Phytohabitans houttuyneae: one gene and its partner. The protein of the gene in region 1 interacts with the protein of each later gene in a pairwise test. Links are inferred from orthologs where the notes say so. Each region holds a gene or a part of one and is shown on either strand. Other genes may lie near its edges. The genes, in order: Phou_RS13775 and hemL.

The links.
Region 2: the proteins of Phou_RS13775 (region 1) and hemL interact in binary tests that used the Escherichia coli proteins (3 or more experiments, as listed by UniProt). The link is inferred for Phytohabitans houttuyneae from one-to-one orthologs.

The regions. Positions count from the first base shown.
Region 1 is NZ_BLPF01000001.1:3,131,426-3,146,757, reverse strand. The notes cover bases 12,197-15,157. They hold Phou_RS13775 (FadR/GntR family transcriptional regulator), read left to right. Parts: upstream 12,197-13,305; coding sequence 13,306-14,010; downstream 14,011-15,157. Other genes in these bases: Phou_RS13765 (GNAT family N-acetyltransferase), read right to left, coding at 14,696-15,157; Phou_RS13770 (ATP-binding protein), read right to left, coding at 14,266-14,673; Phou_RS13780 (hypothetical protein), read left to right, coding at 12,815-13,243; Phou_RS13785 (diacylglycerol/lipid kinase family protein), read right to left, coding at 12,197-12,816. Outside these bases: Phou_RS13845 (biotin/lipoyl-binding carrier protein), read left to right, coding at 1-130; Phou_RS13840 (GNAT family N-acetyltransferase), read left to right, coding at 127-618; Phou_RS13835 (TetR/AcrR family transcriptional regulator), read right to left, coding at 1,111-1,692; Phou_RS13825 (SIS domain-containing protein), read left to right, coding at 3,609-4,613; Phou_RS13820 (sensor histidine kinase), read left to right, coding at 4,766-6,271; Phou_RS13815 (SCO4651 family lipoprotein), read right to left, coding at 6,276-7,106; Phou_RS13810 (nitrite/sulfite reductase), read left to right, coding at 7,487-9,193; Phou_RS13805 (hypothetical protein), read left to right, coding at 9,190-9,351; Phou_RS13795 (sirohydrochlorin chelatase), read left to right, coding at 10,066-10,830; Phou_RS13790 (WhiB family transcriptional regulator), read right to left, coding at 11,238-11,492; more of Phou_RS13785, read right to left, coding at 11,893-12,196; more of Phou_RS13765, read right to left, coding at 15,158-15,181; sodN (superoxide dismutase, Ni), read right to left, coding at 15,202-15,332. UniProt on the Escherichia coli protein: Transcriptional activator of the glcDEFGB operon which is associated with glycolate utilization, and encodes malate synthase G and the genes needed for glycolate oxidase activity. Also negatively regulates the transcription of its own gene.
Region 2 is NZ_BLPF01000001.1:3,752,713-3,767,922, reverse strand. What follows is about bases 9,433-12,271. They hold hemL (glutamate-1-semialdehyde 2,1-aminomutase), read left to right. Parts: upstream 9,433-10,120; coding sequence 10,121-11,422; downstream 11,423-12,271. Other genes in these bases: Phou_RS16800 (TlpA family protein disulfide reductase), read left to right, coding at 12,069-12,271; Phou_RS16805 (histidine phosphatase family protein), read left to right, coding at 11,419-12,069; Phou_RS16815 (STAS domain-containing protein), read right to left, coding at 9,702-10,019; Phou_RS16820 (AfsR/SARP family transcriptional regulator), read left to right, coding at 9,433-9,752. Also shown: Phou_RS16845 (YciI family protein), read left to right, coding at 1-105; Phou_RS16840 (SpoIIE family protein phosphatase), read right to left, coding at 108-2,132; Phou_RS16835 (HAMP domain-containing protein), read left to right, coding at 2,315-6,685; Phou_RS16825 (hypothetical protein), read right to left, coding at 7,223-7,984; more of Phou_RS16820, read left to right, coding at 8,067-9,432; more of Phou_RS16800, read left to right, coding at 12,272-12,611; Phou_RS16795 (cytochrome c biogenesis CcdA family protein), read left to right, coding at 12,611-13,363; cytochrome c biogenesis protein ResB, read left to right, coding at 13,363-14,928; c-type cytochrome biogenesis protein CcsB, read left to right, coding at 14,928-15,210. UniProt on the Escherichia coli protein: Aminomutase that catalyzes the transfer of the amine group on carbon 2 of glutamate 1-semialdehyde to the adjacent carbon 1 to form 5-aminolevulinate.

The DNA of each region.
Region 1 (15,332 bases):
CCTCGTCATCCTGGAGTCCATGAAGATGGAGATCCCGGTGATCGCGGAGAGCGACGGCACGATCCAGCAGCTGGCGGTCAACGAAGGCGACGTCGTCCAGGAGGGCGACCTCATCGCGGTGATCGAATGAGCGTGACCGTCCGCACCGCCCTCCCCACCGACCACGAGGCCATCGCCCGCATCACCGTCGCCGCGTATAAGGCGGACGGCCAGCTCAGAGACGAAAACCCGTACGCGGCGACGCTCGCCGACGTGGCCTCCCGCGAAGCCGGCGGCGAGCTGCTGGTAGCGACCGACGGCGACGGCGAGGTGCTGGGCGCGGTGACCTTCGTGCTGCACGGCTCGCCCTACGCGGAGCTGTCCGGCCCGGGCGAGGCCGAGTTCCGCATGCTCGCCGTCGACCCCGCCGCCCAAGGCCGCGGCGCAGGCGAGGCACTGGCCCGCGCGTGCGTTCAGCGGGCCCGCGACCTGGACTGCAAGGCCGTGGTCATCTGCACCCGCGACTTCGCCACGCCCGCGCAGCGCCTCTACGCCCGGCTGGGCTTCGTGCGCGAGCCGGAGCTCGACTGGTCACCCTCGCCGGGCGTGCGCCTGCTGGGACTGAGGCTGGCGCTCTAGCGCGGGTCGCTCTGTGGACGGCCGGCGGCTGCTGCTGGTCACTCGGCGCGGCGCCGCTGCTGGTCACCCCGGCCGGCGAGGCCGGCCACTGCATGAGAAGCGATTCTGAGCTACCGCGACGCCCGTCGTGGTCCGGACCGTTGCTCCCGCGGCCTCACCCTCCGCGGTGGCCCAGCACCCGCTCCCGCAGATCTTGGCAAGTTAGCGTCGAAAAGGCGGGCTAACTCACCAAGATCTCGAAGCTCACACCGCCTGCACCTGGTCGACAGTCACCGACCGCGACGACGGTGCCGAACCGCGGCGGACTCAGACGGACACACCGTGAGCTGGGAAGACACCGGAGCTGTCGCGCGGCAAGCAATCCCAACTCGGACGGCGAATGCCGGGGGCGATGTCCGGTCCATGGCGGATCGTGGACGTGAGCTGCCCCTCAGGGGGCTGTTGAGTCCCTCAGGGGCACCGGACGTCCACGATCACCGCGGGGCCGCGTCGTTAGGCGGGGGTTGGGGGTTCGGTGCTGATTTTGTCCAGCAGCTCGTAGGCGATCTTTAGGGCGGTCGCGCGGCGTTGGTCGCTGGTGATCTCGGGGTCGCGGGCGGTGAACCAGGCGCTGTGCACGGAAAAGAGCGACAGCGCGGCGCGGACCTGGGCCTCGTGTGAGGTCGCCGGCCGCACGAGCAGGTCGACCAGGCGCATCATGCGGGCGCGCAGCTCCTGGCCGGCGGAGAAGTTTTTCATCGCGGTCTGGTTTTGCTCGAAGAAGCGCATCACCGGGTGCTTGTCCCTGCCGAAGAGCTCATCCGCGTACCGCTCGAGCAGCGTGCGCCGGGTCTCGACCGTCGGGGGCTGGGACTCGGCCCACTCGATCAGCCGATCCATGATGCCGATGCGGTCCTCGATGAAGCTGTTGGCGATCTCGTCCTTGCTCTTGAAGTGGTAGTAGAGAGCCGCCTTCGTCACGCCGAGCCGCTCGGCGATCTCGCGCAACGAGGTCTTCTCGTAGCCCTCCTCGGTGAACAGCTCCAGCGCCACGGCCTGGATGCGCGACCGTGTGTCGCCTGTGCCCTCGCTCACCTGAACCACCTTACCCAGCAAACTTACTTGACGACCGGTTAGTTGCGAGCTTACCGTACGGCAAGTAAGGAATCTATCAGCCGGGGGAGGCGTCACATGACTGTCACGGATCAAGGTTCGGCCAACCAGCCAAAGATCCGGGTCGTCCTGGTCGGCCTGATGATCGCGATGATGCTCGCCATGCTCGACAACATGATCGTCAGCACGTCGCTGCCGATCATTGTTCGCGAGTTCGACGGGCTGGACCACTTCACGTGGGTGGTCACGGCGTACGTGCTGGGCACCACCGTCTCGACCCCCATCTGGGGCAAGGTCGGCGACCTGTACGGGCGTAAGACCGTCTTCCTCACCTCGATCGTGATCTTCCTGATCGGCTCCGCGCTCTCCGGGATGGCCGGCTCCGCGATGTTGGGCGGGCCGGAGGACGGCATGTTCCAGCTGATCGGCTTCCGCGCTGTGCAGGGCCTCGGCGCGGGCGGCCTGATCGTGGGCGTGATGGCGATCATCGGTGACCTGGTGCCGCCCGCGAGCGTGGCCGCTACCAGGGCATGATGGCCGGCGTCATGGCGATCGCGATGGTGGCCGGGCCGCTGCTGGGCGGCTTCATCGCGGACCACCTGTCGTGGCGGTGGGCGTTCTACATCAACCTGCCGCTCGGCGGCGTCGCGCTGCTGGTGCTGATCACCCAGATGCACCTGCCGAAGTACCGGACCGAGCACAAGATCGACTGGCTGGGTGCCGGCCTCCTCTCCGTGGGCATCACCGCGCTGGTGCTGATCACCACGTGGGGTGGCAACGAGTACGACTGGGCCTCGCCGCAGATCTTCGCCCTGGTCGGCCTCGCCGCCGTGGCACTTGCCTTCTTCGGCTTCGTGGAGCGCCGCGCGGCCGAGCCGATCCTGCCGCTGGGCCTGTTCAAGAACCGCAACTTCGCGCTGATCTCGGCGGTCGGCTTCCTGCTCGGCTTCGCGATGTTCGGCGCGATGAACTTCCTGCCGATCTTCCAGCAGTACGTGCAGGGCGCCTCCGCCACCGGCAGCGGCCTGCTCCTGCTCCCGCTGATGTTCGGCATGCTGGTCGTCTCGATCCTGAGCGGCCGCGCGATCACCCGCACCGGCCGCTACCGCCTCTTCCCGATCATCGGCGGCGTGCTGATGACCGTCGGCATGCTGCTGCTGACCCTGCTGGACGCGCACACGAGCCGCGTCGAGCTCGGTGCGTACCTGGTGGTGCTCGGCGCCGGCATGGGCTTCCTGATGCAGACGTCGATGCTCATCGCGCAGAACAGCGTCGAGCAGCGCGACCTGGGTGCGGCGAGCGGCGCGGCGACGTTCTTCCGCTCGATCGGTGGCTCGTTCGGCGTCTCGCTGTTCGGCGCGGTCTTCGCCACCCGCTTCCAGAGCGAGCTGACCGACAAGCTTGGCGCACAGGCCGCCGACCAGTTCAGTGGCGGCGGCGGCGCGGGGACCTTCGACCCGGCGGTGCTGGCCGGCCTCCCCGCCGCGGCCCGTAACGGCCTGCTGACCAGCCTCGCCGACTCGATCGCGGGCGTTTTCTGGTGGGCGGTGGCGTTCGCGGTGCTGGTGCCGGTGCTCGCCTGGTTCGTGAAGGAGATCCCGCTGCGCGGTGCCCCGAGGTGGCGGCGACGGCGACTCCCGAAGAGCGGGCCGAGCGCGCCCTGGCGGACGCGCCCGCCGTGCCGTAACCCCGCGCGAATCCGAAGGGCGCCCCTCCGACCGGAGGGGCGCCCTTATCGCGTGCGAAATGGCCGCTCGCGGGAACCCAAAGAGGTGTGAACCCGTGCGCGATGCGTTGTGTTTGCGCGCGAGACCGTGCAAGAATGAGCACCGAACGAGCAGCTTTGCGCATGCGAGAGCCACATCCAGGAGGTCATCGTGGGGACGCCGGGAGCGGGCATGGCCGCGGACATCGCGGAGCAGCCGGAGGTCTACGCGCGGCTCCTGGAGCCGGCACACGTCGAGGCCATCGCGCGCGCCGCCGCCGTCATCGCCGAGCGGCAGCCGCGCCACGTCGTGCTCACCGCGCGCGGCACGTCCGACCACGCCGCGCTCTACGGGGCCTACCTCACGGAGATCCTCCTCGGCCTCCCCGCCGGGCTGGCATCGCCCAGCGCGGTGACGGTCTACGGTGCCCGCCCCGACCTGTCGCACGCGCTGGTCATCGGCGTCAGCCAGAGTGGCGGCTCGCCGGACCTCACCGAGGTCGTGCGGGTGGCCCGCGCGTCCGGCGCGCTCACGCTGGCGATCACCAACAATCCCGACTCGCCGCTTGCCGTGGCCGCCGAGCTGTCGGTCGACGTGGCGGCGGGGCACGAGCGGGCGGTGGCGGCGACGAAGACGTACACCGCTGAGCTCCTGGCCCTCCTCCTGCTTGTCGAGAGCGTGCGGGCCGGCGGCGGCCGGCCACCCGCGGAGCTCGCCGCCCTTCCCGACCTCGCGGCGCGCGTGCTTGCCGACCCCGCGCCGGAGACCGTCGCGGGCCGCTACCGGTTCGCGGCGCGCCTTGTCACGACCGGCCGGGGGTACGCGTACGCGACCGCCCGCGAGGCCGCCCTCAAGCTCATGGAGACGTCCTACCTGCCGGCCCTCGCCTTCAGCGGCGCCGACCTGCTGCACGGCCCGCTGGCGATGACCGACCCCGACGTGCCGGTGCTGGCGGTGGTGGGGTCAGGGCCCGGCGGCGCCGCGATGGGCGACGTGCTCGCGCGGCTGCGGGAGCGCAAGGCCGATGTGCTCACGGTCGGCGCCAAGGGCGAGCTCGCCGTGCCCGAGGTCGACGAGCGCCTCGCCCCGATGCTCGACATCCTGCCGCTGCAGCGGCTGGCGCTCGCGCTCGCGCTGGCCCGCGGCGAAGACCCCGACGCGCCGCGAGGACTCAAGAAGGTGACCTCGACCCTCTGAGCGCTTGGCCCGCCGACCGCAGCGGTGCCCGCGGGAAAGCGCCCAAAGAAAACGCTCCGCTGCGCTCCACGGTTCCCCGGCGCCCGCGCATGCGGTCCGCAGGTGACGCGGACGGGGGACAAATCTTTTCAAGCAGGGCCTAGAGTTGCAGCGTGTCTACGCTGCGCGACCTGGTCGAAGAGCACACCTCGCTGGGGTCCAAAGACATCGACCACCTGCACCGGCTCGCCGGCGACTGGCAGTTGCTGTCCGACCTCTCCTTTGCCGACCTGCTGCTGTGGGTGCCGGTCAACGGGCACGAGTCGTTTCTGTGCGTGGCGCAGGTGCGGCCGACGACCGCGCCCACGGCGTACCAGGACGACCAGGTCGGCCGCACCGTCGGCGGGCCCGAGGTGGCGCACCTGACGATCGCCTACCGGCAGGGGCGCATCTGGCGCGAGGGCGACCCGGTCTGGTACGGGGACACCCCCGCCCGCCACGAGGCGATCCCGGTGCGGCTGCGCGACGCCGAGGGCGAGCCGGGCAGCGTGATCGGGGTCGTGGGGCGGGACACCAACCTTTCCACCGCGCGCACTCCGAGCCAGCTGGAGCTCAACTACCTCACGACCGCCGACGACCTGGCGCAGATGATGGCCGACGGCACGTTTCCGCCGATCAGCCGCCGCATCGAGACCACGTCCGCGCCGCGGGTGGGTGACGGGCTGATCCGGCTGGACGCGAGCGGCAAGGTGACGTACGCGAGCCCGAACGCGCAGTCCGCGTTCCGCCGGCTGGGCTTCGCCTCCCACCTGGTGGGCGAAGACTTGGCCGCCCTCGCCGCACGCCTGGCCGACGACCCGCTGGAGGGCACCGACGCCTCGGCCCGCGTGCTGGCGGCGCTCGGCGGGGAGGCGCCGTCGCGCAAAGAGATCGAGGCGCGGGGCGCGACAGTGCTGACCCGCGCGCTGCCGCTCATGCCGGCCGGCGTGCCGATCGGGGCGCTGGTGCTGGTGCGCGACGTGACCGAGGTGCGGCGCCGCGACCGGGCGCTGGTCACCAAGGACGCCACGATCCGCGAGATCCACCACCGGGTGAAAAACAACCTGCAGACCGTCGCGGCCCTGCTGCGCCTCCAGGCCCGCCGGGTGGAGACGCCGTCCGCGAAGGCGGCGCTGGAGGAGTCGGTACGCCGGGTCGCCTCGATCGCCCTCGTCCACGAGACCCTGTCGATGTCGAGCGACGAGGCGGTGGAGTTCGACGGCATCGTCGACCGGGTCGCCGCCGCGGCCGCCGAGGTGGGCACCACCGCGTCGAAGGTGGCGATGCGGCGCAACGGCACGTTCGGCGTGCTGCCGGCCGAGATGGCCACCTCGCTGGTGATGGTGCTCAACGAGCTGCTGATCAACGCGGTCGAGCACGGCTTTCCGGAGATCGACGGCGTGGGCGCGGTGGGAGAGGTGGTGGTCTCGGCCCACCGCCACCGCAAGCAGCTGCACGTCACCGTGGTGGACAACGGGCGAGGGCTGCCGGAGACGTTCGACGCGGAGCAGGGCGGGCGGCTGGGCCTGCAGATCGTGCGGGCGCTGGTCACCGGCGAGCTGAGCGGCACGATCGAGCTGCGCGCCCGGCCAGAGGGAGGCACCGAGGCGGTCCTCGCGCTCCCCCTGACCAAGCGCTGAGGCCTCAGCCTCCGGTCTTCAGACCTTCGAGCATCTCGGCGAAGTCGAACACCTCCGCCGCAGGCGGCGCCGTGATGGTCGCCGGCTTGCCGTAGTCGGTGTACGTGACGGTGATGTCACTGATGCTGCCCATCACCACGTGCACCCGGCGCGGCTGGTACTTCTCGTCCACCCAGAGGTCGGTCTTGATCTCCTTGATGCCCGCCTTGGACAGCTCCTTCTCGGTGGCCGCGCGCATGTCCGCGTCGAGCTGGCCGAGGTACGTGGCGAGCGGGTTGGTCACCGTGTAGTGGACCGTCTTCACACCGTCGATCGTCTCCTCGCCCACCACCGTGACCGACTCGGCCGCGAGCAGGGTCTTGACCTGGCGCACCGGGTCGATGTCGTCCATCTGCTTGGCGAACCCGGAGCCCGCCTGCTCACCGGCCGCGCTCACGTCCATCTTCATCCAGCGCTTGCCGTCCATCTCGGCGCGGTCCGCCTCGGGCACCTCGATGTAGATGACCGAACCGATGATCAGCATCTTGGTGGCGGTGCCCGCGGCCTCCATGGAGAACTCGGCCTTGGGGTCCTTGCCGTACAGCAAGGTGCCCTCGCCCTTGAAGGTCTCACCGGCGGCGGTGCCGTCCATCTTCATGGTCACGGACTCGGCCTTCGTGGCCTTGTCGACGGCCTTCGCCAGCGAGCCCTTCGCGTCGGCGACGAGCATCGCCAGCACACCCTGCTCCTGCGGCGCGGACGGCGTGCCGGAGCCGGAATCACCACCGCACGCGGCGAGGCCCAGCACCGGAAGCGCGGCAGCCGCCAGCACAGCAACCTTGGAGCGTAATGACACGGTATCTCCCCGTATTTGAATGAATTACCAAAGGCGCGCGCATGCTATATCGCGCAATCCCGTGTCCTCTGCCCCGTTTCTGTTCACCCTGGCCGGGGGTCACAGCTTGTTGCCCAGGTGTTACAAACCACACTCCCGGCATCTGGGCGGCTGGTTGGCGGTCACGGGTCGCTGTGAGAAGCTAACCCTCGTGACCGTTGCCGAGCGCCGTGCCGTGTCGCTGGGATTGACCTCCCGGCGCCACGTTGACTACGGCCGCGTCCGCAGCGCCATGTGTCGGGCTCACTGACGTCGCCCGATCTATCCGTTCCCGGGCGCGTAGAGAGCGCCGGCCTCCAAGATCAGCGGCGTAGCCTCGCGCGTCCATCCTGATCAAGCACATGGAGGACGCCAGGATGGCGGTCACAAGCTCGGAAGGCCGGCCGGCCGCACGCCCGCGCAAGGCGCGCGGCGAAGGGCAGTGGGCGCTGGGACATCGCGAGCCGCTCAACCCCAACGAGCGCACCAAGAAGGACGACAACCCGCTCAACGTCCGCGCCCGGATCGAAAACATCTACGCGCACCGGGGGTTCGGCTCGATCGACCCGCAGGACCTGCGCGGGCGGTTCCGCTGGTGGGGGCTCTACACCCAGCGCAAGCCCGGGATCGACGGCGGTCGCACGGCCATCCTGGAGCCGCACGAGCTCGACGATGAGTACTTCATGCTCCGCGTCCGCGTCGACGGCGGGCAGCTCGACCTCGACCAGCTGCGCACGATCGCCACGATCTCGCAGGAGTTCGGGCGGGACACGGCCGACATCACCGACCGGCAAAACATCCAGCTCCACTGGATCCGCGTCGAGGACATGCCGGAGATCTGGCGCCGCCTGGAGGCGGTCGGGCTGCAGACCACCGAGGCGTGCGGCGACTGCCCGCGGGTGGTGCTGGGCAGCCCGGTGGCCGGCATCTCGGCCGACGAAAAGCTCGACGCCACGCCCGCGATCGACGCGATCGTGGAGCGCTTCGTGGGCGCCAAGGAGTTTTCCAACCTGCCGCGCAAGTTCAAGTCGTCGATCTCGTGGCTGGCCGACATGCCGTACGAGGTGAACGACATCTCCTTCCTCGGCGTCGACCACCCGGAGTACGGGCCGGGGTTCGACCTCTGGGTCGGCGGCGGCCTCTCGACAAACCCGATGCTCGCGCAGCGCCTCGGCGTGTGGGTGCCGATCGCCGAGGTGCCCGAGGTGTGGGCCGGCGTGGTGGGCATCTTCCGCGACTACGGTTACCGCCGGCTGCGCCACCGCGCCCGGCTCAAGTTCCTGGTCGCCGACTGGGGCGTGGAGCGGTTCCGGGAGGTGCTCGAAAAGGAGTACCTGGGCCGCACGCTGCTGGACGGGCCGGCGCCCGAGCTGCCGGAAAAGCCGATCGACCACATCGGCGTGCACCGGCAGGCCGACGGTCGCTTCTACGTCGGCGCGGCGCCGGTGGTGGGTCGCACGTCCGGCACCCAGCTCGCCCAGCTCGCCGACCTCGTCGAGGCGCACGGGAGCGGGCGGGTGCGGCTCACGCCGTACCAGAAGCTGCTCGTGCTCGACCTGGCGCAGGAGCGCGTCGACTCGCTGGTCACCGCGCTGCGCGGGATCGGCCTGGAGGCCCGGCCGTCGAGCTGGCGGCGCGGGACGATGGCGTGCACCGGCATCGAGTTCTGCAAGCTGGCGATCGTCGAGACCAAGCGGCGCGGCGAGGAGCTCGTCGCCCGGCTCGAGGAGCGCCTCGGCGACATGGACGCCGACATCTCCATCCACATCAACGGCTGCCCCAACGCCTGCGCGCGCACCCAGACCGCCGACATCGGCCTCAAGGGCCAGATCGTCATGGGGCCGGACGGGCAGCAGGTGGAGGGCTTCCAGGTCCATCTCGGCGGAGGTCTCGGCATGGCCGAGGGCCAGCAGGCCGGGTTCGGGCGCAAGGTCCGCGGGCTCAAGACCACCGCGGACGAGCTACCGGAGTACGTGGAACGCTTGGCCCGCCGCTACCTGGACGGCCGCACCGAGGGCGAGGCGTTCGCCACCTGGGTCATGAGGGCTGATGAGGAGGCATTGCGATGAGCACTGAGTCCCGCGCCGCACCCATGTACTGCCCGTACTGCGGAGAAGAGGACCTGCGCCCGTCCGAGGAGGGGCACGGGACCTGGGAGTGCCGGGGCTGCGCGCGTGCGTTCTCCGTCAAGTTCATCGGATTGGTGCGAAAGGCGGTAACCCGGTGAGCCCCGTGAACGCCGTGGGTCTGGGCCTTCTCAACCCGGCCACTGATCGCTCGACAGAGCTGCGTCTCCTGGCCGAGGAGGCCGGTCGCGAGCTGGAAGGCGCGCCCGCCGAGGAGATCGCGCGGTGGGCGGCCGAGACGTTCGGCGACCGCTTCTGCGTGACGAGCTCGATGGCCGACGCGGTGCTGGCACACGTGGTCTCGCGGGTGGCGCCCGGCGTCGACGTGGTGTTCCTCGACACCGGCCTGCACTTCCCGGAGACGCTCAAGGTGCGTGACGCGGTGGCGGCCACGCTGCCCGTCAACGTGCGCTCCATCCGCCCGCGGCTGACCGTCGGCCAGCAGGACGGGGAGTACGGGCCGCGCCTGTTCAACAAGAGCCCCGACGACTGCTGCTTCCTGCGCAAGGTCGAGCCGCTGGAGCGCGCGCTCGCCGACTACGACGCGTGGGCCGCCGGGCTGCGCCGCGAAGAGTCGCCGACCCGCGCCAACACGCCGGTGGTCGCGTTCGACCCAAGCGCGGCAAGGTCAAGGTCAACCCGATCGCGGCGTGGACCCAGGCCGACGTCGACGCGTACATCTCGCGGTGGAACGTGCCGGTCAACGAGCTCTTCAAGAAGGGGTACACCTCGATCGGCTGCTGGCCCTGCACGCGGCGCACCAAGGCCGGCGAGGACCCGCGGGCCGGCCGGTGGGCGATGTTCGAAAAGACCGAGTGCGGCCTGCACACGTGACACCGATCCTTCTCGTGGTGCACGGCAGCCGCGATCCGCGGGCGGCACGGGCTACCCGTGCCCTCGTCCGCGCGGTCGCGGCCGCCCGCCCCGGGGTGGATGTCCGCGCGTCGTACCTGGACCACACACTGCCCCGCCCGGGACAGGTGCTGGCCGCGCTGGAGGCCGCGGGCCACGAGCGGGTGACACTTGTGCCGCTGCTGCTCACGTCGGCGTACCACGGGCGGGTGGACGTGCCCGAGATGGTGCGGGCCGCCCGCGCCGCCGGCCTTCGCGTGCCGGTCGACGTGACCGACGTGCTCGGCCCGCCCGCCGGCGCTCCCGTCGACGACCTCCTGCTCACCGGCCTGCGGCGGCGGCTGGCCGAGGCGGGTTCCGGCTTCGACGCCGTGGTGCTCGCCGCGGCGGGCACCCGCGACGCCGCCGCGCGGCAGACCGTGGTGAGTGCCGCCGCCGCCCTCGGCGCCTACCTGGGTGCGCCGGCCCGCGTGGCGTACGCGTCGGCGGCCCCGCCCACCGGCGCCGAAGCGGTGGCGGAGCTGCGTGCGGCCGGTGCGCGGCGGATCGGCGTCGCGGCGTACTTCCTGGCGCCAGGGCTGCTCTACGACACCGTGGTCGACTCCGCCCTGGAGGCGGGCGCCGTCGCCGCGGCCAAGCCGCTCGAGGGCGCCATCGAGCTTGCCCGGCTGGTGCTGGCCCGGGCCGACGCAGCCGCGCTGCCGGCCTCGGCAGCCGCTGCCGCCTGATACTGCCGCCGGCAGTAGTCCAACCGACCCGTATCAAGGCGTGGCGCGTGGGCTCCTCATCCCAGAGAGACGCCCCGACCGCGCCTCAGGGCGTCTTTCTCGCACGCGGGACAGTTCGGGGGGAAGTCCCGCGCACAGCGCGACCGGCCCGGGTGTCAGGGCGGGTCCGGGGCGGCCGGGGGCGGTCCGGGACCGCAGGGGGATCCTGATGCCGGGCCGGTCGCGTGCGTGCCTGTGGCGCGCGGGCCTATGGCCGCCCGCGTGCGGGCTTATGGCCGCCGGGTGCGGGGGCCGGCCGCGTGTGTGGGCAATGGCGCTCGGACGAGAAAGGGGCACCGGATGCGGACAGCAAAACGCCCCGGTTGGCCTGGAGCCCGGGGCGTTGATGCTGTGTGTGGTGCTGTTTGTCAGGCAGAGTGAGCGCGGACCCGCAGGCCGCCGCGACGCTTGACGGCGCGCCGCTCTTCTTCGCTCATCCCGCCCCAGACGCCGGCGTCCTGACCGGAGTCGAGGGCCCACTGGAGGCACTCGTCGGTCACGGAGCAGCGCCGGCAGACGGCCTTGGCCTGCTCGACCTGCAGGAGCGCAGGGCCGGACGTCCCGATCGGGAAGAACAGCTCCGGGTCCTCGTCGCGGCAGACAGCATGGTGGCGCCAGTCCATGGCGGCAACACTCCTCGTTCTGGATCGGTGGCAATTAATGCGGTGGAACTCTATTTGCGCCCGCAGTGCCGATCGCGACTTTGCGCATTCATCCGATCGGCAGCGCGTTAGCAGGCTTTGGGACCGGTCGAGCTGCGTGAACGTGCCACACGGCGGGCATGCCCGCGCAACTTCCCGGTAACTCGTTTCGCTTGTGAATACTTTCACGAACTCCCGCGATGTCAAGGGGACGCTCGGAAAAAATCCGAGCGGGTGAGCAAGCCCACAACCCCTTTGTCCGGGTTTTGACCTTGAGTCAGCACCCGGTGTGCGACAGTCACCAGTCAATGTAGTACAGTCCGCGCCGCATTGCCGACATTTCCGGCGCAATCCCTAGGACGGATGAGCCGCGAGGTGTCCTCTAGCAGATTACGCGCAGTGCGCCCGGCACGCTCGTGAAGCGGACTTTTTCTCGCTCGCCGAGGTAGTCGCCGTCGAGCTGGAATGCCTGAGGTCGCTCCGCCACCAGGGAAAACTCCGCGATGTCGTGCAGCCGTACCACCTGCGAGCCGTGCGGCTGGCGATGGCGGGACAGGAGCTGCGTCACTGTGCGTGTTGTGCTAGGCACACGCAGTCGGCGCAGGGCGAGCACGTCGAGGCCGAGGTCGAACGACGCATCCGGGTTGGGGTTGATCACCCGGTCGCCGATGAAGGTCCACGGCGCGGTGTTCTGGATGATGACCGTCGATAGCTCGCTCTCGGCCGACTCACCCGGCTGTTCCAAGGTGATAGCGGGGTGACGCCGGTCCATCGCTGTGAAGTACTGAGTCACCGCGGAACGCATGTAAAGGGCGGGAGTCGATGTGCGCCCGCGCAGTCGGGCCTGCTCGACTCGCCGCACCACCGAAGCGTCCAAACCCAGTCCGGCGCAGAATGTGAAATATCTGTCGTCGGCACGTCCCAGCCCGATTGTCCGGACCCGGCCGGTGCGCAGGGCCTCAAGGATCACGCTCGCGCCCTCGGCCCACCCCTTGGGGAGCCCGAGCGCTCGGGCGAAGACGTTTGTCGAGCCGCCCGGCACCACGGCCAGCGCGGGGCGGGTCTCGACCGGGGCGCCGGCCATGAGCCCGTTGACCGTCTCGTTGATCGTGCCGTCGCCACCGAGAGTGAAGACCACGTCGACGCCGTCGGCGGCCGCGTCGCGGGCGAGGGCCATCGCGTGCCCGCGCCGGCGGGTCTGCTCCACCGTGAGGTCGAACTCGCTGCGGAGCGCCCGCACAAGCACGTCCCGCGCGCGCTCGCTCGTGGTGGTCGCCTTGGGATTGACGACCAGTAACGCCCGCATGGGCGGGACTGTACTCCGCGGCGAGTATCGTGTGCGCGTGATCCAGGACTCCCCGGCGCTGCCCGGCACGCTGCGCTGGGCGGTGTGGCTGCTGATCGCGGAGGCGGCCGCGGTCGCGCTCGTCGCCGCGTACCTGGTGTACGAGGACCTCACCGGCACCGCCAACAGCATGGCCGTCGCGCTCATGGTGACCGCCTTCGCCATCGCCGGCGCCGCGCTGCTCTTTGTGCTGGCCAGGGCGCTGTCCAACCGCCGTGCGGGCGCGCGTGGGCCGGCCATCGTGCTCCAGCTGATGCTGCTGCCGATCGGCTACTTCATGATCCAGGGCGGGCTCGCGTGGGCCGGCGTCCCGATCATCACGATCGCGGTGGCGGTCGGAGCGCTGTTGGTCACCCCATCGAGTACCAAAGCGCTCGGTCTGGGCTGAACACGACACCCGAACGGATGGCTGTGCCACCGTTTGCGCGCCCGCGCCCCTAAAGTGTCGCCGTGGGTGTAGACGGGGCAGTGCGGCCACCGGCGTACCAAACGCTCGCGGAAGACCTCCGGGCCGAGATCACATCAGGGAGGCTCCGGCCGGGTGAACGACTCCCGACCGAGCCACAGCTGTGCGCCCGCTCAGGGGTCAGCCGCAGCACCGTGCGAGAGGCGCTACGCCTGCTCGCCAGCCAGCATCTCATCGTCACGACGCGGGGGGTGACCGGCGGCAGCTTCGTCGCCCATCCCAGCCCGCAAGACCTCTCCGACACGCTGTCGACGGGCCTCAACCTGCTGATCAGCACCGCCACCGCCGGCCTCTGCGACCTGCTTGAGGTGCGCGAGTCCCTGGAGGTGCCGGCGGCCGCCCAGGCCGCCCGCCGGCGCACGGAGGGGCACATCGCGGAGCTGGAGGCGGCGCTGCTCGACCCGGCGGAGATGGACGTGACGGCGCTGCTGGCCACGCACAAGGCGTTTCACGCCGCGCTGGTCGCCGCCACCGGCAACCCGCTCTTCGAGCTGCTCAGCCGGCCGCTCTACCAGGTGTCGAACGAGCGGGAGGTGGCCGCCACGGCGCCGCCCGGCTTCTGGCAGCAGGTCGACCTCGACCACCGCGAGCTGCTGCGCTGCGTGAAGGCGCAGGACGCCGAGGGCGCCACCAAGGTCGCCCGCGAGCACATCACGTTCATCCGGACGGCGCTCGTCCCACCGGACTGACTTCAGAAGAAGAGGGCTACCGCGATGTCCGCGGTGGTCCGGACCGTTGCTCCCGCGGCCTCACCCTCCGCGGCTGGTCGCGCTTCGCCGTGGGTCGTGCTCCGTGGGCGGCGCGGCCTCTGCGGGCGGCGCGGCCTCTGCGGGCGGCGCGGCCTCTGCGGGCGGCGCGGCCTCTGCGGGCAGCTCGGCCTCTGCGGGCGGCGCGGCCTCTGCGGGCAGCTCGGCCTCCGTGCGCCGTTGGCCGCGAAGAGAGGCTCAGGGGGAGCGGCGCGTCAGCAGCCGGATCGAGGCGCGGTCGTCCTCCACCATGGCGGACGCGGCGGTGGTGAGCGCGGTGAGCACCTTCCACGCGAAGGAGGACTCGGCCGGCAGCCGGGCGCCCCGCACGGTGTTGACCGAGACCTCGACGCTCAGCGCGTCGTCGGTGACCGAGAAGCGGCACTCGAGCTCGGCATCCCGGCTGGCGATGGCGAGGAGCATCGCACACGCCTCGTCGACCGCGATCCGCAGGTCTTCGATCTCGTCGAGCGCGAAGTGCAGGCGCGCGGCAAGGCCAGCCGTCGCTGTGCGCAGCACCCCGAGATATCCGACGTCGGCCGGCACGGTGAGCAACACAACGTCGTCTTCGATCACCGGCTCCACATGCACTGTCAGCTGACTCACCCCGCCCAGCGACTCTACCGGCTCAGGGCCGTTCGACGGACTCCGGCATCGCCAGTTTATGGAGGGCAGGTCCGGCGAGCCGGTACGGGACCCACTCGTCCATGGCCGCCGCACCGAGCGCCGCGTAGAAGTCGCGGGCCGGGTTCCAGTGCAGGACCCACCAGTCCAGCCGCTGGTACCCGCGTTCCACGCAGATCCGTGCGAGGGTGGTGAGCAGGAGCCGGCCGGCCCCAGTGCCCCGGGCCGAGGGGCGGACGTAGAGATCCTCCAGGTAGATCCCGTGCACGCCTTCCCAGGTGGAGAAGTTCAGGAACCACAGCGCGTACCCCACGACGTCGCCGGAGCGGACCGCGACGTGGCCGAAGAGGGCCGGCTGTGGTGCGAAGAGGGCGGCGTGGAGCTGCGGGTCGGTGAGGTGGCACTGCTCAGGCGCCCGCTCGAACTCGGCGAGCTCGTGCACCATAGCGACGATGGCCGGCACGTCGTCAGGACGTGCCGGCCGGATCATGACCTCGGAAGAAGCTGGGGTCACGCCTGCTTGGTCTCCCAGAAAATCTTGGAGATCTCCTCGATCTTGCTCAGCAGCTCGTCGGCCTTCGCCGGGTCGGCCGAGCCCTTGGCGCCGGCGGCGCCCGCGAGCTTGGTGGCCTCGTTGAAAA
Region 2 (15,210 bases), 620 kb from region 1 along the record:
GTCGTCGAGGTGCGGCAGGTCGGCGAGACCGACGAGCTCGTCAACGTCACCGACGAGCAGCGCGAGCAGGGCCGCCTGCTCCGCGAGCAGCTGCCCGGCCTGTGAGCTCAGACGTCGGGTTCGTTGCGCAGGACCAGGATGGCGATGTCGTCCCGGGGGTCCTCGGTTGAGAAACCCATCGTGGTCGCCCGGAGACGGGCGGCCACGATGTCGGCCGAGTAGCCGGCCAGCGGTGCCGCGGTGTCGCGCAGCCGCTCCGGCCCGAAGAGCTCCCGGCCGCGCCGCCGCTCGGTGACGCCGTCGGTGTAGAAGACAAGCGCGTCACCCGGGTGGAGCGCCACGGTGGCGACCGGCGTGGCGATCGAGTCGAGCAGGCCGAGCGCGGTGCCACCGGTACCGACAAAGGACGCCCGCCCGTCCGCGCGGACCAGGACCGGCCGGTCGTGGCCGGCAAGGTGCAGTGAGACGTCGAGCTGGTCTCCCGGGCCGCGGCCGACAGCGGCGAGCGCGAGGGTGCAGTACCGCCCACCACCCCGCTCGACGAGCGTCTCGTTGAGGCGCCCGAGCGCTTCTGGCAGTGGCTTGCCGTCGCCGACCAGCACCCGGATCACGTCGCGCACCAGGCCGGTGACGGCAGCGGCCTGCACGCCCTTGCCGGAGACGTCGCCGACCACCACGAGCCACCGCTCGTCCGGCAGCGGCACCACGTCGTAGAAGTCACCGCCCACCTCGGCGGCACCTCCGGTCGGCACGTACTCGGCGGCGAAGCCGATGCCCTTCACCACCGGCAGCACCGGCGGCAGCAGCGACTGCTGGAGGGTGTGCGCGACGCGGCGGCGCTCGTCGTGGATGCGGGCGTTGTCGACGGCGAGTGCGGCGCGCCGGGCGACGTCTTCGAGGATGGCGATCTCCTCGGCGTCGTGCCGGTGCCGCTGGTGGCGGCCGACCGAGAGCGTGCCGAGGCGCTGCCCGCGGGCGACGAGCGGCACGGCAAAGCCCTCCAGCGGCGGGCCGAGCGGCACCTGCGAGCCGCTGCGGGAGGCTTCCCGGAGCCGGGTGATCGGCGCGTCCGGCCCGCTCTCCTGGAACATCGCGTGCAGCAGCGGCAGGACCGCCTCGTCGGCGTGGGTGGCGGCGGCGAGCTGGAGCCGGCCCCACTCGTCGGTGGTGTGCACCGCGCACCACTGGCCGAGACGCGGGACCACGAGCTGGGGGATGAGGGCGAGCGTCAGGTTGACGTCGAGCGACTGGGCCAGCAGCTCGCTCGCCTCGGCGAGGAAGGTCAGCCAGGTCTGCCGGCGCATGTCGGCTGCGCGGAGGCGGTCGTTTTCCAGGTGCAGCGCGAGGCGCTCGGCCGCCAGCCCGGCGAGCGGACCCGCGTACCCCGAGGGCGCGACGTCCAGCTCCAGCTCCCCGGAGTACGGCCGGTTGACGTTGAGCGGCACGCGCAACAGCCGGGCGCTGGGGCGAGGCTGACGGCCGTACCGGGCCAGGACCTGCGCGCCGCTGCCCTCGCCCCGGTCGAGCCGTACGGCCCCACCGGCGGCGCCCACCAGCTCGGCCACGCGCGCGAGCAGGTGCCCGGCGAAGTCGGCGAGCGAGTCGTCGGCGTGTGGCTCGGGCGCGATCTGCAGCAGCGCGGTGATCGCCCCGGCGGTGGGCGCGGGTGCCTCGGGAAGGGGACCCGCGGGCGGCCCGTCCTTGCGGTCGAGCCGGAACCACACGCCCTTGCCGGTCGGCATGTGCGTCGTGCCCCACCGGCTCGCGAAATGGTCGACGAGCAGCAGGCCACGCCCGCGCTCGGAGACATCCGAGATGTCTATCTCGTTGTTGCGCGAGCCCGCTGTCAGGCTCTCCACCGGGCTGGCCACATAGTCCGTTACGGTGACCATCAGCCCGGATGGGCCGGCGACGACCTCGATGTCCAGCTCCGTGCCCGCGTGCACGACCGCGTTCGTGGAAAGCTCCGTGGTGAGCAGGAGCGCCTCGTTGAGCAGTTCGTCCAGGTGTGCCTCGGCCAGCACGGACCGGACCACCGCGCGAGCCGCGGCGGGCGTACGTCTGTCGGCGGGCAGCCGGACCCGCCGGACATGCTCCGCCGCCGGGGGTGCCCCACTGACCTCCGATGACACGCTTGCATCCTCTACCGCCTGGCCGGGTTCATCCAAGCCGCGCGCTCTCACGTTCCGTCACCCGGCGCTCGTCCACGACCGTGGCTAAGGTCCGTAGCCTGGCGACTCCCGTTTGCGCACTCGCATCTGCCGGACGCCACGCGCCATGATGTGTGGAACCACCCAAGGTGAGCGAGGACTGCATGACCACGGCAAAGCAGGTGAGTACCCGGCCCGCCTCGGACGAGGCCGCCGTTCTCAATGAGCTGGCCGACGCCCTGCGGCGGGTGCGCCGCGGCGATCTGAAGGTCCGCCTTCCCCGCCGGGCCGGTGTCGCCGGCGAGGTGGCTGACGCGTTCAACGACGTTGTGGCGCTCCAGGAGCGGCAAAACCTCGAGGTACGCAAGATCAGCCGGATCGTCGGCCGGGACGGCCGGCTCACCGAGCGCCTGGACGAGGAGGGTGTCGACGGCGCCTGGGCCGACCACGCCCGTGCGATCAACTCCCTCATCGACGACCTGGGCCGCCCGACGACCGAGATCTCCCGGGTCATCGTGGCCGTCGCGGACGGTGACCTCTCGCAGCACATGGCGCTGGAGATCGACGGCCGGCCGCTGCGCGGTGAGTTCCTCCGCATCGGCCGCACGGTCAACACGATGGTCGACCAGCTCTCGTCGTTCGCCGACGAGGTGACGCGCGTGGCCCGCGAGGTGGGCACCGACGGCGCGCTGGGCGGCCAGGCGGACGTGCGCGGCGTCGCCGGCACCTGGCGCGACCTGACCGACTCGGTCAACACGATGGCGTCCAACCTCACCAGCCAGGTGCGGTCGATCTCCCAGGTGACCACCGCGATCGCCAGCGGAGACCTCTCCCAGAAGATCACGGTGTCGGCCAAGGGCGAGGTCGCCGAGCTGGCCCACACGATCAACTCGCTCACCGACACGCTGCGCACCTTCGCCGAGCAGGTCACCCGCGTGGCCCGCGAGGTGGGCACCGAGGGCAAGCTGGGCGGTCAGGCCCAGGTGCCCAACGTGGCGGGCATCTGGAAAGACCTCACCGACAACGTCAACTCGATGGCGTCCAACCTGACCGCGCAGGTGCGAAACATCGCGCAGGTCTCCACGGCGGTGGCCAAGGGCGACCTCTCACAGACCATCACGGTGGCCGCCCAGGGCGAGATCCTGGAGCTGAAGAACACCATGAACACGATGGTCGACCAGCTCTCCTCGTTCGCCGAGGAGGTCACCCGGGTGGCCCGCGAGGTGGGCACCGAGGGCAAGCTGGGCGGTCAGGCGCAGGTGCGTGGCGTCGCCGGCACCTGGCGCGACCTGACCGAGAGCGTCAACCAGCTCGCCGGCAACCTGACCGCGCAGGTGCGAAACATCGCCCAGGTCTCCACGGCCGTGGCGAAGGGCGACCTGTCGCAGAAGATCACTGTGGACGCGCGTGGCGAGATCCTCGAGCTGAAGAACACCGTGAACACGATGGTGGACCAGCTCTCCTCGTTCGCCGACGAGGTGACGCGCGTGGCCCGTGAGGTGGGCACCGAGGGCAAGCTGGGCGGTCAGGCGCAGGTGACCGGCGTACTCGGCACCTGGCGCGACCTCACCGACAACGTCAACTCGATGGCCTCCAACCTGACCTCCCAGGTGCGAAACATCGCCTCGGTGACCACCGCTGTCGCGAAGGGCGACCTGTCGCAGAAGATCACTGTGGACGCGCGTGGCGAGATCCTTGAGCTCAAGAACACGGTGAACACGATGGTGGACCAGCTGTCGTCGTTCGCCGACGAGGTGACGCGCGTGGCCCGTGAGGTGGGCACCGAGGGCAAGCTGGGCGGTCAGGCGCAGGTGCGGGGCGTCGCGGGCACGTGGCGTGACCTGACCGACAACGTCAACTTCATGGCGTCCAACCTGACGTCCCAGGTGCGAAACATCGCGCAGGTCTCCACCGCCGTGGCCCGTGGCGACCTCTCCCAGAAGATCACCGTCGACGCGCACGGTGAGATCTGGGAGCTGAAGAACACCATGAACACGATGGTGGACCAGCTCTCCTCGTTCGCCGAGGAGGTCACCCGAGTGGCCCGCGAGGTGGGCACCGAGGGCAAGCTGGGCGGTCAGGCGCAGGTGCGGGGCGTCGCGGGCACCTGGCGTGACCTGACCGACAACGTCAACTTCATGGCGTCCAACCTCACCGGCCAGGTGCGAAACATCGCGAGCGTCACCACGGCCGTGGCAAAGGGCGACCTCTCTCAGAAGATCACGGTCGACGCCGAGGGCGAGATCCTGGAGCTGAAGAACACCGTCAACACGATGGTGGACCAGCTCTCCTCGTTCGCGGAGGAGATCACCCGGGTCGGCCGGGAGGTGGGCATCGAGGGCAAGCTGGGCGGCCTGGCCCGGGTGAAGGGCGTCTCAGGCACCTGGCGCGACCTCACCGAAAACGTCAACCAGCTCGCCGCGACGCTCACCACGCAGCTGCGGGCGATCGCGCAGGTGTCCACATCGGTGACCAAGGGCGACCTGACCCAGCGGATCACGGTCGAGGCCCAGGGTGAGGTCGCCGAGCTGAAGGACAACATCAACCAGATGATCGTGGCCCTGCGGGAGACCACCCGCAAGAACGCCGAGCAGAGCTGGCTCGACTCCAACCTCGCCCGCATCGGCGGCCTGCTACAGGGTCAGCGCGACCTCGGCGAGGTCTGCCGCATGCTGATGGGCGAGGTCACCCCGCTGGTGGAGGCCCAGCTCGGCGCGTTCTTCCTGGTCGACAACGACGAGGCCACCACCCGGCTGCGCCTCGCCGCGTCGTACGGCTACGTCACGCGTACCAACGAAGTGGTCTTCGGCCCCGGCGAAGGGCTGATCGGGCAGGCGGCGGTCTCCCGCCGGATGATCCGCGTCAGCACCGACGCCACCGGCGCGCTGACGCTGCGGTCGGGCCTGCTCACGACCAAGCCGCGCGACGTCGTGGTGCTGCCGATCCTCTTCGAGGGCGAGATGCTCGGTGTGATCGAGTTCGCCTCGGTCAACGCCTACTCCGACCTGCACATCTCGTTCCTGGAGCGGCTCGTCTCCACGATCGGCATCGCGCTCAACACGATCCAGGCCAACCGGCGCACGGAGGAGCTGCTCTCCCAGTCGCAGCGGCTGGCGCACGAGCTGCAGGAGCAGTCGGCGGAGCTGCAGCGCACCAACGCCGAGCTGGAGGACAAGGCGCAGCTGCTGTCCGAGCAGAAGGCCAACATCGAGACCAAAAACCGGGAGATCGAGCTCGCCCGGATCGGCCTGGAGGAGAAGGCGCAGCAGCTCACGCGGGCCTCGGCGTACAAGTCGGAGTTCCTCGCCAACATGAGCCACGAGCTGCGTACCCCGCTCAACTCGCTGCTCCTGCTGGCCCGGCTGCTCGCCGACAACCCGGAGCACAACCTGACCGACAAGCAGATCGAGTTCGCCCGCACGATCCACAGTGCCGGGTCGGACCTGCTGTCGCTGATCGACGACATCCTCGACGTGGCCAAGATCGAGGCGGGCCGGATGGACGTCGAGCCCACCGAGGTCCACCTCCAGGACGTCCAGGCGTACGTCGAGCAGGCGTTCACACCGCAGGCCGAGGAGAAGGGCCTGGACCTCGCGGTCAGCATCGAGGACGGCCTGCCCGCGGCGGTGATCACGGACGCTCAGCGGCTCCAGCAGATCCTGCGCAACCTGCTGTCGAACGCGGTGAAGTTCACCGACAGCGGCGCGGTCACGCTGACCATCGCGCCGGCGGCACCCGAGGAGCAGGCGGTCTCGTCGCGGCCGCTCGTCGCGTTCACCGTGATGGACAGCGGCATCGGCATCTCGGAAGACAAGTTCGACCTCATCTTCGAGGCGTTCCAGCAGGCCGACGGCACGACGAGCCGGCGGTACGGCGGCACCGGCCTGGGCCTGTCGATCAGCCGCGATCTGGCCCGGCTGCTCGGCGGCACGATCACGGTCTCCTCGTCGCCCGGACGCGGCTCCACGTTCACACTGCTCCTGCCGGACGTGCTGATGCCCGACACGATGCAGACGCAGCTCCCGCTGTCGTTGCCGGTGGCCAAGTCCAACCTGCCCGACCTGCCGGCCCTCGCCGACCTGCCGATGCTGCGCCAGCCGGACGATAGCGACCGGCCTGCGTCGCCCGCGGCCCGGCAGCTCGACGGCGCCACGGTGCTGATCATCGATGACGATGTACGCAACGTCTTCGCCCTGACCAGCGCCCTGGAGCTGCACGGCATGACCGTTCTGTACTCGGACAACGGGGTCGATGGCGTACGGTTGCTTGCGGAGCACCCGGAGGTGGACATCGTGCTGATGGACGCGATGATGCCGGACCAGGACGGCTACGAGACGACGCGCGCCATCCGCCGAAACCACCGCTTCGCCGAGCTGCCGGTGGTCTTCCTCACCGCGAAGGCAATGCCCGGCGACCAGGAGTCGGCCATCGGCGCGGGTGCCAGTGACTACATCACCAAGCCCGTCGACCTCGACGAGCTGATCGAGATGATGGCCGCATGGGTCAACGGCGGCGGCCGGGAGGTAATCAGCTGATGGGTGTCGCCAAGGCACTGCTGGTCGACGACCGGCGCGACAACCTCGTCGCGCTCGAAGCCATCCTCCAGGGCCTGCCGGTGCACACGGTCGCGGTCGAAAGCGGCGAGGCGGCGCTCAAGCAGCTTCTCGTCGACGACTTCGCGGTCATCCTGCTCGACGCGCAGATGCCGGACATGGACGGCTTCGAGACGGCCAGCCACATCAAGCGGCGCGAGCGCACCCGCCATGTCCCGATCATCTTCCTCACCGCCGCCGACCGCGACGCGCAGCTCGCCCTGCGGGGTACTCGGTCGGCGCGGTCGACTACCTGACCAAGCCGTTCGACCCCTGGGTGCTGCGCGCGAAGGTGTCGGTGTTCGTCGACCTTTGGATCAAGACGCAGCAGCTGCAGGCGCAGTCCGAGATGGTCCGCGAGCGCGAGACGCAGTGGCGGGCGCTGACCGAGGCCGTGGACGAGGCCACCGTCCTGCTGCGCTCGTCCGATCCGGACGGCCGCGACAGGGCGGTGACGCTCCTCGAGCAGGCCCGCTGGGGCTAGCTGTTCAGCAGGTCGTACGCCTCCGGCGGCGCCGGCATCGTCTGCGCCGCCGGTGGTTGCTTCACCTCCGGCGCGGCGCCGTAGTCGCTGAAGGTCGCCTCCCACCGGAAGGCGGCCTGCTCGCCCGCACCGGGTACATCGAGCGTGAGCGACGTCAACCGGCCGGACGAGTCGACCGCCGCCGCGAACGGCACCGCCTTGGCCTTCTCACCCAACGCGGTGAGCCCGGCGGCGTCGACGACCTCGACCTCCGCCGAGGCCTGCAGGTCGACCGTGCCCGTGAACGCCCCCTGTGACGTCTCCGTCGCATCCACGATGTGGTCGAACAGCACCACGGCACCGGTCGGGTCCGGGTGGGTGTACCTCACGTCCTCCGGGTCGTCCACTTTGGACGTGTCGATCGCGAGCCACTTCGGCGGCAGCTTGGGCAGTCCGGTGACGTCTTTCGCGTTGTCGAACGTGACCTTCGTCCAGGCGTCCTGGTCGATCACGATGATCGCCATCGTCATGCTGAAGCCGATGCTGTCGTCCTTGAACACCGCGGTGTAGGTCATCCGCTTCTCCTTCGGATTGACCTCACCCTTCGCGTTGCCCTCGAGCTCCTTCATCGTGTACCGGAAGCTGCCCTGGGAACCGTCCGGCACCGCGTCCCGGAGCTTCTCCGCCGGCGTGGGTGGGTCGGCGGCTTCGATGACGTCCTGGCAGCCGGTGACCAGTAGCGCGCTCGCGGCGACCGCGAGGAAGATCCTTCGCCTCATCTCAGTCTCTCTATGCGTTTTCGAATGCGCGGGGTGGTGCGCAAGAGAGCCTGGAGACCCGCTCTGCTGGAATGCTGCCGTTATGCTGCGGTTGGCTGCCGCATCGCTGCGGTCGCCCTCCGTTTCGCGATATGGCCTGGTCAGGCGGGGTGAGGCTGAGCTGAAGCGCTTCGAGATCCTGGGTTCGGTCCGGGCCTTCGACGGCGACGACGAGATAGCGCTCGGCCCGGTGAAGCAGCGCGCCGTCCTGGCCGTGCTGCTGCTCAACGCCAACCGGCCGGTCAGCGCGGCCCAGATCGTCACCGCGGTCTGGCAGGACGAGCCGCCCGGCAACGGCACCAACGTCGTGCAGAAGTACGTCGCCGGGCTGCGCCGCGTGCTCGAGCCGGAGCGCACGCTGCGCGCGCCGTGGCAGCTGCTGACGCTGACCGAGGCCGGGTACGCGCTCACCCTGGAGCCCGGCGCGCTCGACGCCGACGTGTTTCACGACCGGGTGCGGAAGGCGGCCGCCGCCCGCGCGGAAGGGCTGCTGGTGCAGGCGTCCGCCGAGCTGGAGGCGGCGCTCGCGCTGTGGCGGGCCGAGCCGCTGGCGGGGCTGACCGGGCCGGTGTTCGACGCGGCGCGCGACCGGTTGACGGAGAGCCGGGCGGGCGCGCTGGAGTCGTGGGCCGAGATCCAGCTGACGCTGGGCCACCACGCCACGCTCGTGCCCGAGCTGGTCCGCCTCGTCGCCGAGTACCCGCTGCGCGAGCAGCTGCGCCACCACCTGATGCTGGCGCTGTACCGGACCGGGCGGCAGGCCGAGGCGCTGGCGGCGTACAGGGACGCCCGGGCGTACTTCGTCGAGGAGTTCGGCGCCGAGCCGGGTGAGCCGCTGCAGCAGCTGCACCAGCGCATCCTGCGCTCGGATCCCACGCTGGCTCCGCCGGTGGACAGCCCGCCGCCGGTCCCGGTCCAGCCGCCGGTCGCGCCGTGGAGTCCGATGCCGGTGCCGCAGCCGCCGGGGCTCGGCATGCCCCCGCTGGCCGCGACGATCCCGCCCGTGCAGCCGCGGCAGAGTCAGCGTTCGCGCTGGTGGTCGTGGATCTGGCTGGTCGGCGCGATCCTGCTGACCTTCGGCACCTGCGGCTACCTGGCCTGGCTCGTGGTCGGCGTCTACGCGATCCGGCGCCGGAGCTGGCCCAACGCGGCGGCCGCCGCCTTCTACCTGCTCGTCACGCTGGTGTCCCTTGTCGCACTCTTCAGCGACCCGAGCGTCACCGACCCCAGCGTCAGCGAGACGGAAGCCGAGCTGTCCGAGGCACACGGCTGGGTGTGGTTCGCCACAGCGTTCGTGTGCTGGGTCTTCGGCACGGTGCACGCGGCGATCCTCGGCGCGCTGACGGTGCGGAGGGCGCGCCGGCTCGACCCAAACCGTGCCGCCCGCCGCGAGCAGGCCCTGCAGATCGTGCGCTGGAAGCCGGACCTCGCCCGTGAGCTGCTGATCGGCCGGCCGGACCTGCCGCGACAGTTTGACGACGGCGGCCTCGTCGACATCAACGCCGTGCCCAGCTACGTGATCGCGACGCTACCGGGCGTGAGCGCGTACCTCATGCAGATGATCGTGTCCGACCGCGCCCGCCACGGGCCGTACGCGTCCGTCGAGCACATGGTCGCCCGCCAGGTGATCACACCCAGGCTCGCCGACTCGCTGCGCGGGCTGTTGATCTTCGGACAGCTACCGGACGGTGAGCGCCGACCGCAGCCCGGTGATGTCCAGCACGCGTAGGAGGAAGTCGCCGACGTTCGTGAGCAGCAGGACACTCTGCGAGTGGCTTGCCTTCTTGGTCAGGACCACGATCGTGCCGAGTCCTTGGGAGTCACAGAACGTGACGCCAGTCATGTCGAGAACGATGCGTACCGGCCCGTCGGCCAGGATGTCATTGACGACGCTGGAAAGCCGGGCCGCTGTGAGCATGTCGATCTCGCCGGCGAGCTTGAGCACAGTCTCGTCGGGATCGCGCAGCACCGCGATGGACAACTCCGGACGTTCCACCCCATCAGCCTATCGTGATCTAGTGGATGCCGCCCGGTGGAGAGGCGGCAGGCGGGGTGCCCTGCCTCTACTTCAGGTAACGCTGTCAGAATGGCTGCACCGTGAGCGAAACGCCAGCATCCGATGCCCTCTTCGACCGCGCCCGAGCCATCGTGCCGGGCGGGGTCAACTCACCCGTCCGTGCGTTCCGAGCGGTCGGCGGTACGCCCCGCTTCATGGTTCGGGGTGACGGTCCGTGGTTGTTCGACGCGGACGACCGCCGCTACGCCGACCTCGTCTGCTCGTGGGGTCCGCTGATACACGGCCACGCGCACCCCGAGGTGGTCGCCGCCGTGCAGGCCGCTGCCGCGCGCGGCACGAGCTTCGGCACACCCACTCCGGGTGAGGTCGACCTCGCCGAGGAGATCGTCCGGCGCACCCGGGTCGAGCAGGTGCGCCTGGTCAACTCCGGCACCGAGGCGACGATGTCGGCGATCCGGCTGGCCCGCGGCTTCACCGGCCGTTCCAAGGTGGTCAAGTTTGCCGGCTGCTACCACGGGCACGTCGACGCGCTGCTCGCCGCCGCCGGCTCCGGCGTGGCGACGCTCGGGCTGCCCGACTCGCCCGGGGTCACCGGCGCGGCCGCGAGCGAGACGATCGTTCTGCCGTACAACGACGTGGCCGCGGTGGAGGCCGCCTTCGCCGCCGACGGTGAGCACATCGCGGCCGTGATCACCGAGGCCGCCGCCGGCAACATGGGTGTTGTCGCGCCCCGTGACGGCTTCAACAAGGCGCTCGCCGAGATCGCGCACCGCCACGGCGCTCTGCTGATCATCGACGAGGTCATGACCGGTTTCCGGGTGGCCCGCGGCGGCTGGGCCGAGCTTGAGCCGGTCGACGCCGACCTGTACACGTTCGGGAAGGTTATGGGTGGTGGCCTGCCCGCCGCGGCCTTCGGCGGGCGCGCGGAGATCATGTCCCGCCTGGCACCGGCCGGCCCGGTCTACCAGGCCGGCACGCTCTCCGGAAATCCGCTCGCCTGCGCCGCGGGCCTGGCCAGCCTGCGCCTCGCCGACGCCGAGACCTACCGGCGCCTGGACGAGACCGCCACCGTCGTGGGCGGCCTCGCGACCGAGGCGCTCGCCGCCGCCGGGGTCCCGCACCGGCTGGCGTACGCGGGCAACATGTTCTCGATCTTCTTCACCGCCGCCGACGTGGTCGACTACGACAGCGCGAAGACCCAGGACGTGGCCGCGTTCAAGGCGTTCTTCCACGCGATGCTGGACCGGGGTGTCTACCTGCCGCCCAGTGCGTTCGAAGCATGGTTCGTATCCACCGCGATCGGCGACGACGCGTTGGAAGTGATATCGGCGGCCCTGCCCGCGGCAGCGGCGGCCGCGGGGGCAGCGGGGAGCGAGTCATGACCAGCAACACCGTCGTGCACGTGCTGCGGCACGGGGAAGTCCACAACCCAGACAAGATCCTGTACGGCCGGTTGCCCGGGTTCCGCCTCTCCGAGCTGGGTGGGCAGATGGCCAAGGCGGCGGCGCAGTCCCTCGCCGAGCGCGACATCACGTACGTGGTGTCGAGCCCGCTGGAGCGCGCCCAGGAGACGGCCGAGCCGATCGCCGCGCAGTTCAAGCTGCCGGTGGCGACCGACGACCGGCTGATCGAGAGCGCCAACTGGTTCGAGGGCAAGAAGGTGGGGCCGGGCGACGGCTCGTTCCGCGACCCGCGCAACTGGTGGGTGCTGCGCGACCCGGTGACGCCCTCGTGGGGCGAGCCGTACAAGCAGATCGCCGAGCGCATGTTCGCCGCGGTGCACGCCGCGCGGGTGGCGGCCGAGGGGCACGAGGCGGTCTGCGTCTCGCACCAGCTGCCGGTGTGGATCCTCCGGCGGTACGTGGAGCGCAAGCGGCTGTGGCACGACCCGCGGCGGCGGCAGTGCGGCCTGGCCAGCCTCACCTCGTTCCACTTCGAAGGCACGAAGATCGTCGGCATCGGGTACTCCGAGCCGGCCGCACACCTCGTCGCGATGTCCCCGGGCGCCCGGACGGCCAAAGGCGCCTGATGCGACTCCGAGCCGGGCTCGCCGTCCTCTTCCTCGCCGCCACGCTCACCGCGTGCACGGGCAAGGAGGACGCCTGCGACACCTCGTCGACGGGGTCGATCGAGTGCTCGGCGGACGAGCGTCCGGCCGCCCCGTCGCTCTCGGGCGAGCTGCTCGAAGGCGGGCGGTACGAGTTGAGCCAGGACCGCGGTCAGGTCGTGGTCGTCAACTTCTGGGGCTCGTGGTGCGCACCCTGCCGGGCCGAGATCGACGACCTGGAGCAGGTGTACCAGGCGACCAAGGACCAGGGCGTGCGCTTCCTCGGCATCAACGTGCGGGACGACCGTGACAAGGCCAAGGCGTTCCACAACGGCAAGGTGACGTACCCCAGCGTCCTCGACCCGTCCAGCAAGCTCGCCCTCGACTTCGACATCCCGCCGAACACGATCCCGGCGACGATCGTCCTCGACCGCAAGGGTCGGATCGCGGTGGTGATCCGGGAGGCGGTACAGGCGGCCGAGTTCGAGAAGGTCGTCGCGCGCGTGGCCGCTGAGGCGACCTGATGGGCGAGACATTCCGCCAGCTCGCCGACGGGGGACCACTCGCGCTCGCGATCGGCGCGGCCGCGCTCGCCGGGCTGGTCAGCTTCCTATCGCCCTGCGTGCTCCCGCTGGTGCCGGGCTACCTGTCGTACGTCACCGGGCTCTCCGGCGCCGAGCTCGACGCGGGCACCGAGCGGACGCGCCGGGTGCTCGCCGGCACCTCGCTGTTCATCGCCGGCTTCACGGTCGTTTTCACGCTGACCGCGGTGCTCTTCACCAGCGCCACCGGCGCGCTGCTCGGCAACCGGCGGCTCCTGGAGGTCATCGGCGGCGCGCTGATCATCGTGTTGGGGCTGGCCTTCCTCGGGCTCGTGCCGGGGATGCAGCGGGAGTTCCGCATCCACAAGCTGCCCAACGCCGGCCTGATTGGCGCGCCGGTCTTCGGCGCCGTCTTCGCCCTCTCCTGGGTGCCGTGCGTGGGCCCGACGCTCGGCGCGGTGCTGACGATGGCCTCGGTGAGCGGCAAGACGGACCGTGCGGTGGTACTCGCGGTCGCGTACTGCCTCGGGCTCGGCCTGCCGTTCATCGCCTTCGGGCTGGGCTTCCGCCGGCTGCTCGGCGTGTTCAAGGCGATCCGGCGCAACAGCCGCTGGGTGACGCGGGCCGGCGGCGCGCTGCTGATCGTGGTCGGGCTCGCGCTGGTCACCGGCGGGTGGCAGAGCTTCCTGATCTGGCTGCAGACCACGGTGGGCGTCGGCGAGGTGAGTATCTAGTGGTCGTGGTGCAGGATCCTCCCGTCACGTCGCCCGAGCCGCGGCGGGCCAACCCGGTGCTCGCGGCGCTGCGCAACTTCTGGCGGCAGCTGACCAGCATGCGCACCGCGCTGATCCTGCTCTTCCTGCTCGCGGTCGCGGCGATCCCCGGCTCGGTGCTGCCCCAGCGCAGCGTCAACATCGACGACGTCGAGGGGTACTTCGTCGAGCACCCCGACCTCGCCCCGGTGCTCGACCGGCTGGGCATGTTCGAGGTGTTCGCGTCGGTCTGGTTCTCCGCGATCTACCTGCTGCTATTCACCTCGCTGGTTGGCTGCGTCGTGCCGCGCCTGGCCGAGCACTGGCGGGCCATGCGCAGCGCACCGCCGAACGCGCCGGCCCGCCTCGACCGCCTGCCGCAGCACGCCACGATCGAGGCCGCCGTCGGTGGGGCCGAGGAGATCGGCGCCGCGCTGCGCAAGCGCCGCTGGCGGGTCGCGGTCCGCGGCGACACGGTCTCCGCCGAGAAGGGGTACCTGAAGGAGACCGGCAACCTGCTCTTCCACTTCGCGCTGCTCGCGGTGCTCGCCGGGGTGGGCTTCGGGTCGTGGTACGGCTGGCACGGCAACCGCCTGCTCGTCGCCGGCTCCGACACCGCCTTCTGCAACACGCTCCAGCAGTTCGACGAGTACGGCCTCGGCCCGCGGGTCAACGCGACCGACCTGCCCCGCTTCTGCCTGGAGCTGACCGACTTCAAGGCCGACTTCCTGCCCAGCGGGCAGCCGTCCTCCTTCCGCGCGACCGTGCGGGTGGACGACGGCCCGGCGCGCGGCTTCTCGGTCAACTCGCCGCTGCGGCTCGACGGCGCCAACGTGTACCTGCTCGGCCACGGCTACGCGCCGGTGATCCGCTACACCGACCGGTACGGGCAGGCGCAGACCACGGTCGCCCCGTTCCTGAGCGTCGACGGCATGCTGACCAGCGAGGGCGTGGCCGCGTTCCCGGACGCCAACATCGACCCCAAGGGCGGCGGCGACCGCGAGCCCGACGCCCAGGTCGCGTTCGAGGGGCTCTACCTGCCGACCGCGCCGGACCAGGCGCCGTTCACCCGCTCGGTCTACCCCGCGGAGCGCTCGCCGGCGCTGATGCTGTGGGCGTACCGCGGCAACCTCGGGCTCGACGCCGGCATCCCCGGTTCGGTCTACCGCCTGGACCCGCGGCAGGTCGACAGTGGGCGGCTCAAGCGGGTGGGCGAGGCGACGCTGCTGCGGATCGGCGAGAAGATGACGCTCGACGATGGCAGCACAGTCGAGTTCATGGGCACGCGGCAGTACGCGACGCTCTCCATCCGCTACGACCCGGGCGAAAAGATCGCGCTCGGCGGCGCCGCGCTCGGCCTGGCGGGGCTGCTGCTCTCGCTGACCGGCAAGCGGCGTAGGGTGTTCTTCCGTATAACTACGGGAGGTAGTAGTTTGGTGGAGGCCGGTGGGCTGCCCCGCACCGACTACTCCGGCTTCGCCGAGGAGTTCAAGCAGACCGTCGAGGCCGTGGAGCGAGCGAACGAGGAAGGCAGCGTGAAGCGCTGATGTCCGCACTGTCCGATCAGCTCCTGGTCATCGCGATCATGTCGTACGTGGCGGCGATGGTCTGCCACGCCGCGGAGTACGCGTTCGGCAACCGCAGCCACATTGGCCGCGCGGCGACGCGCCCGTCCCGCGAGCTGGTGGCGGTCGGCGACGGCGGCCCCGGCCTGGTTGGCGACGACGCCCCGCCTGTGATGAAGGTGCCCGACGTCGCGCCCGGCCGCGACCGGGCCGCCCTGGCCGGCAAGGCGGCCGTCGCGGTCACCGCCCTCGCCGCGGCCGTGC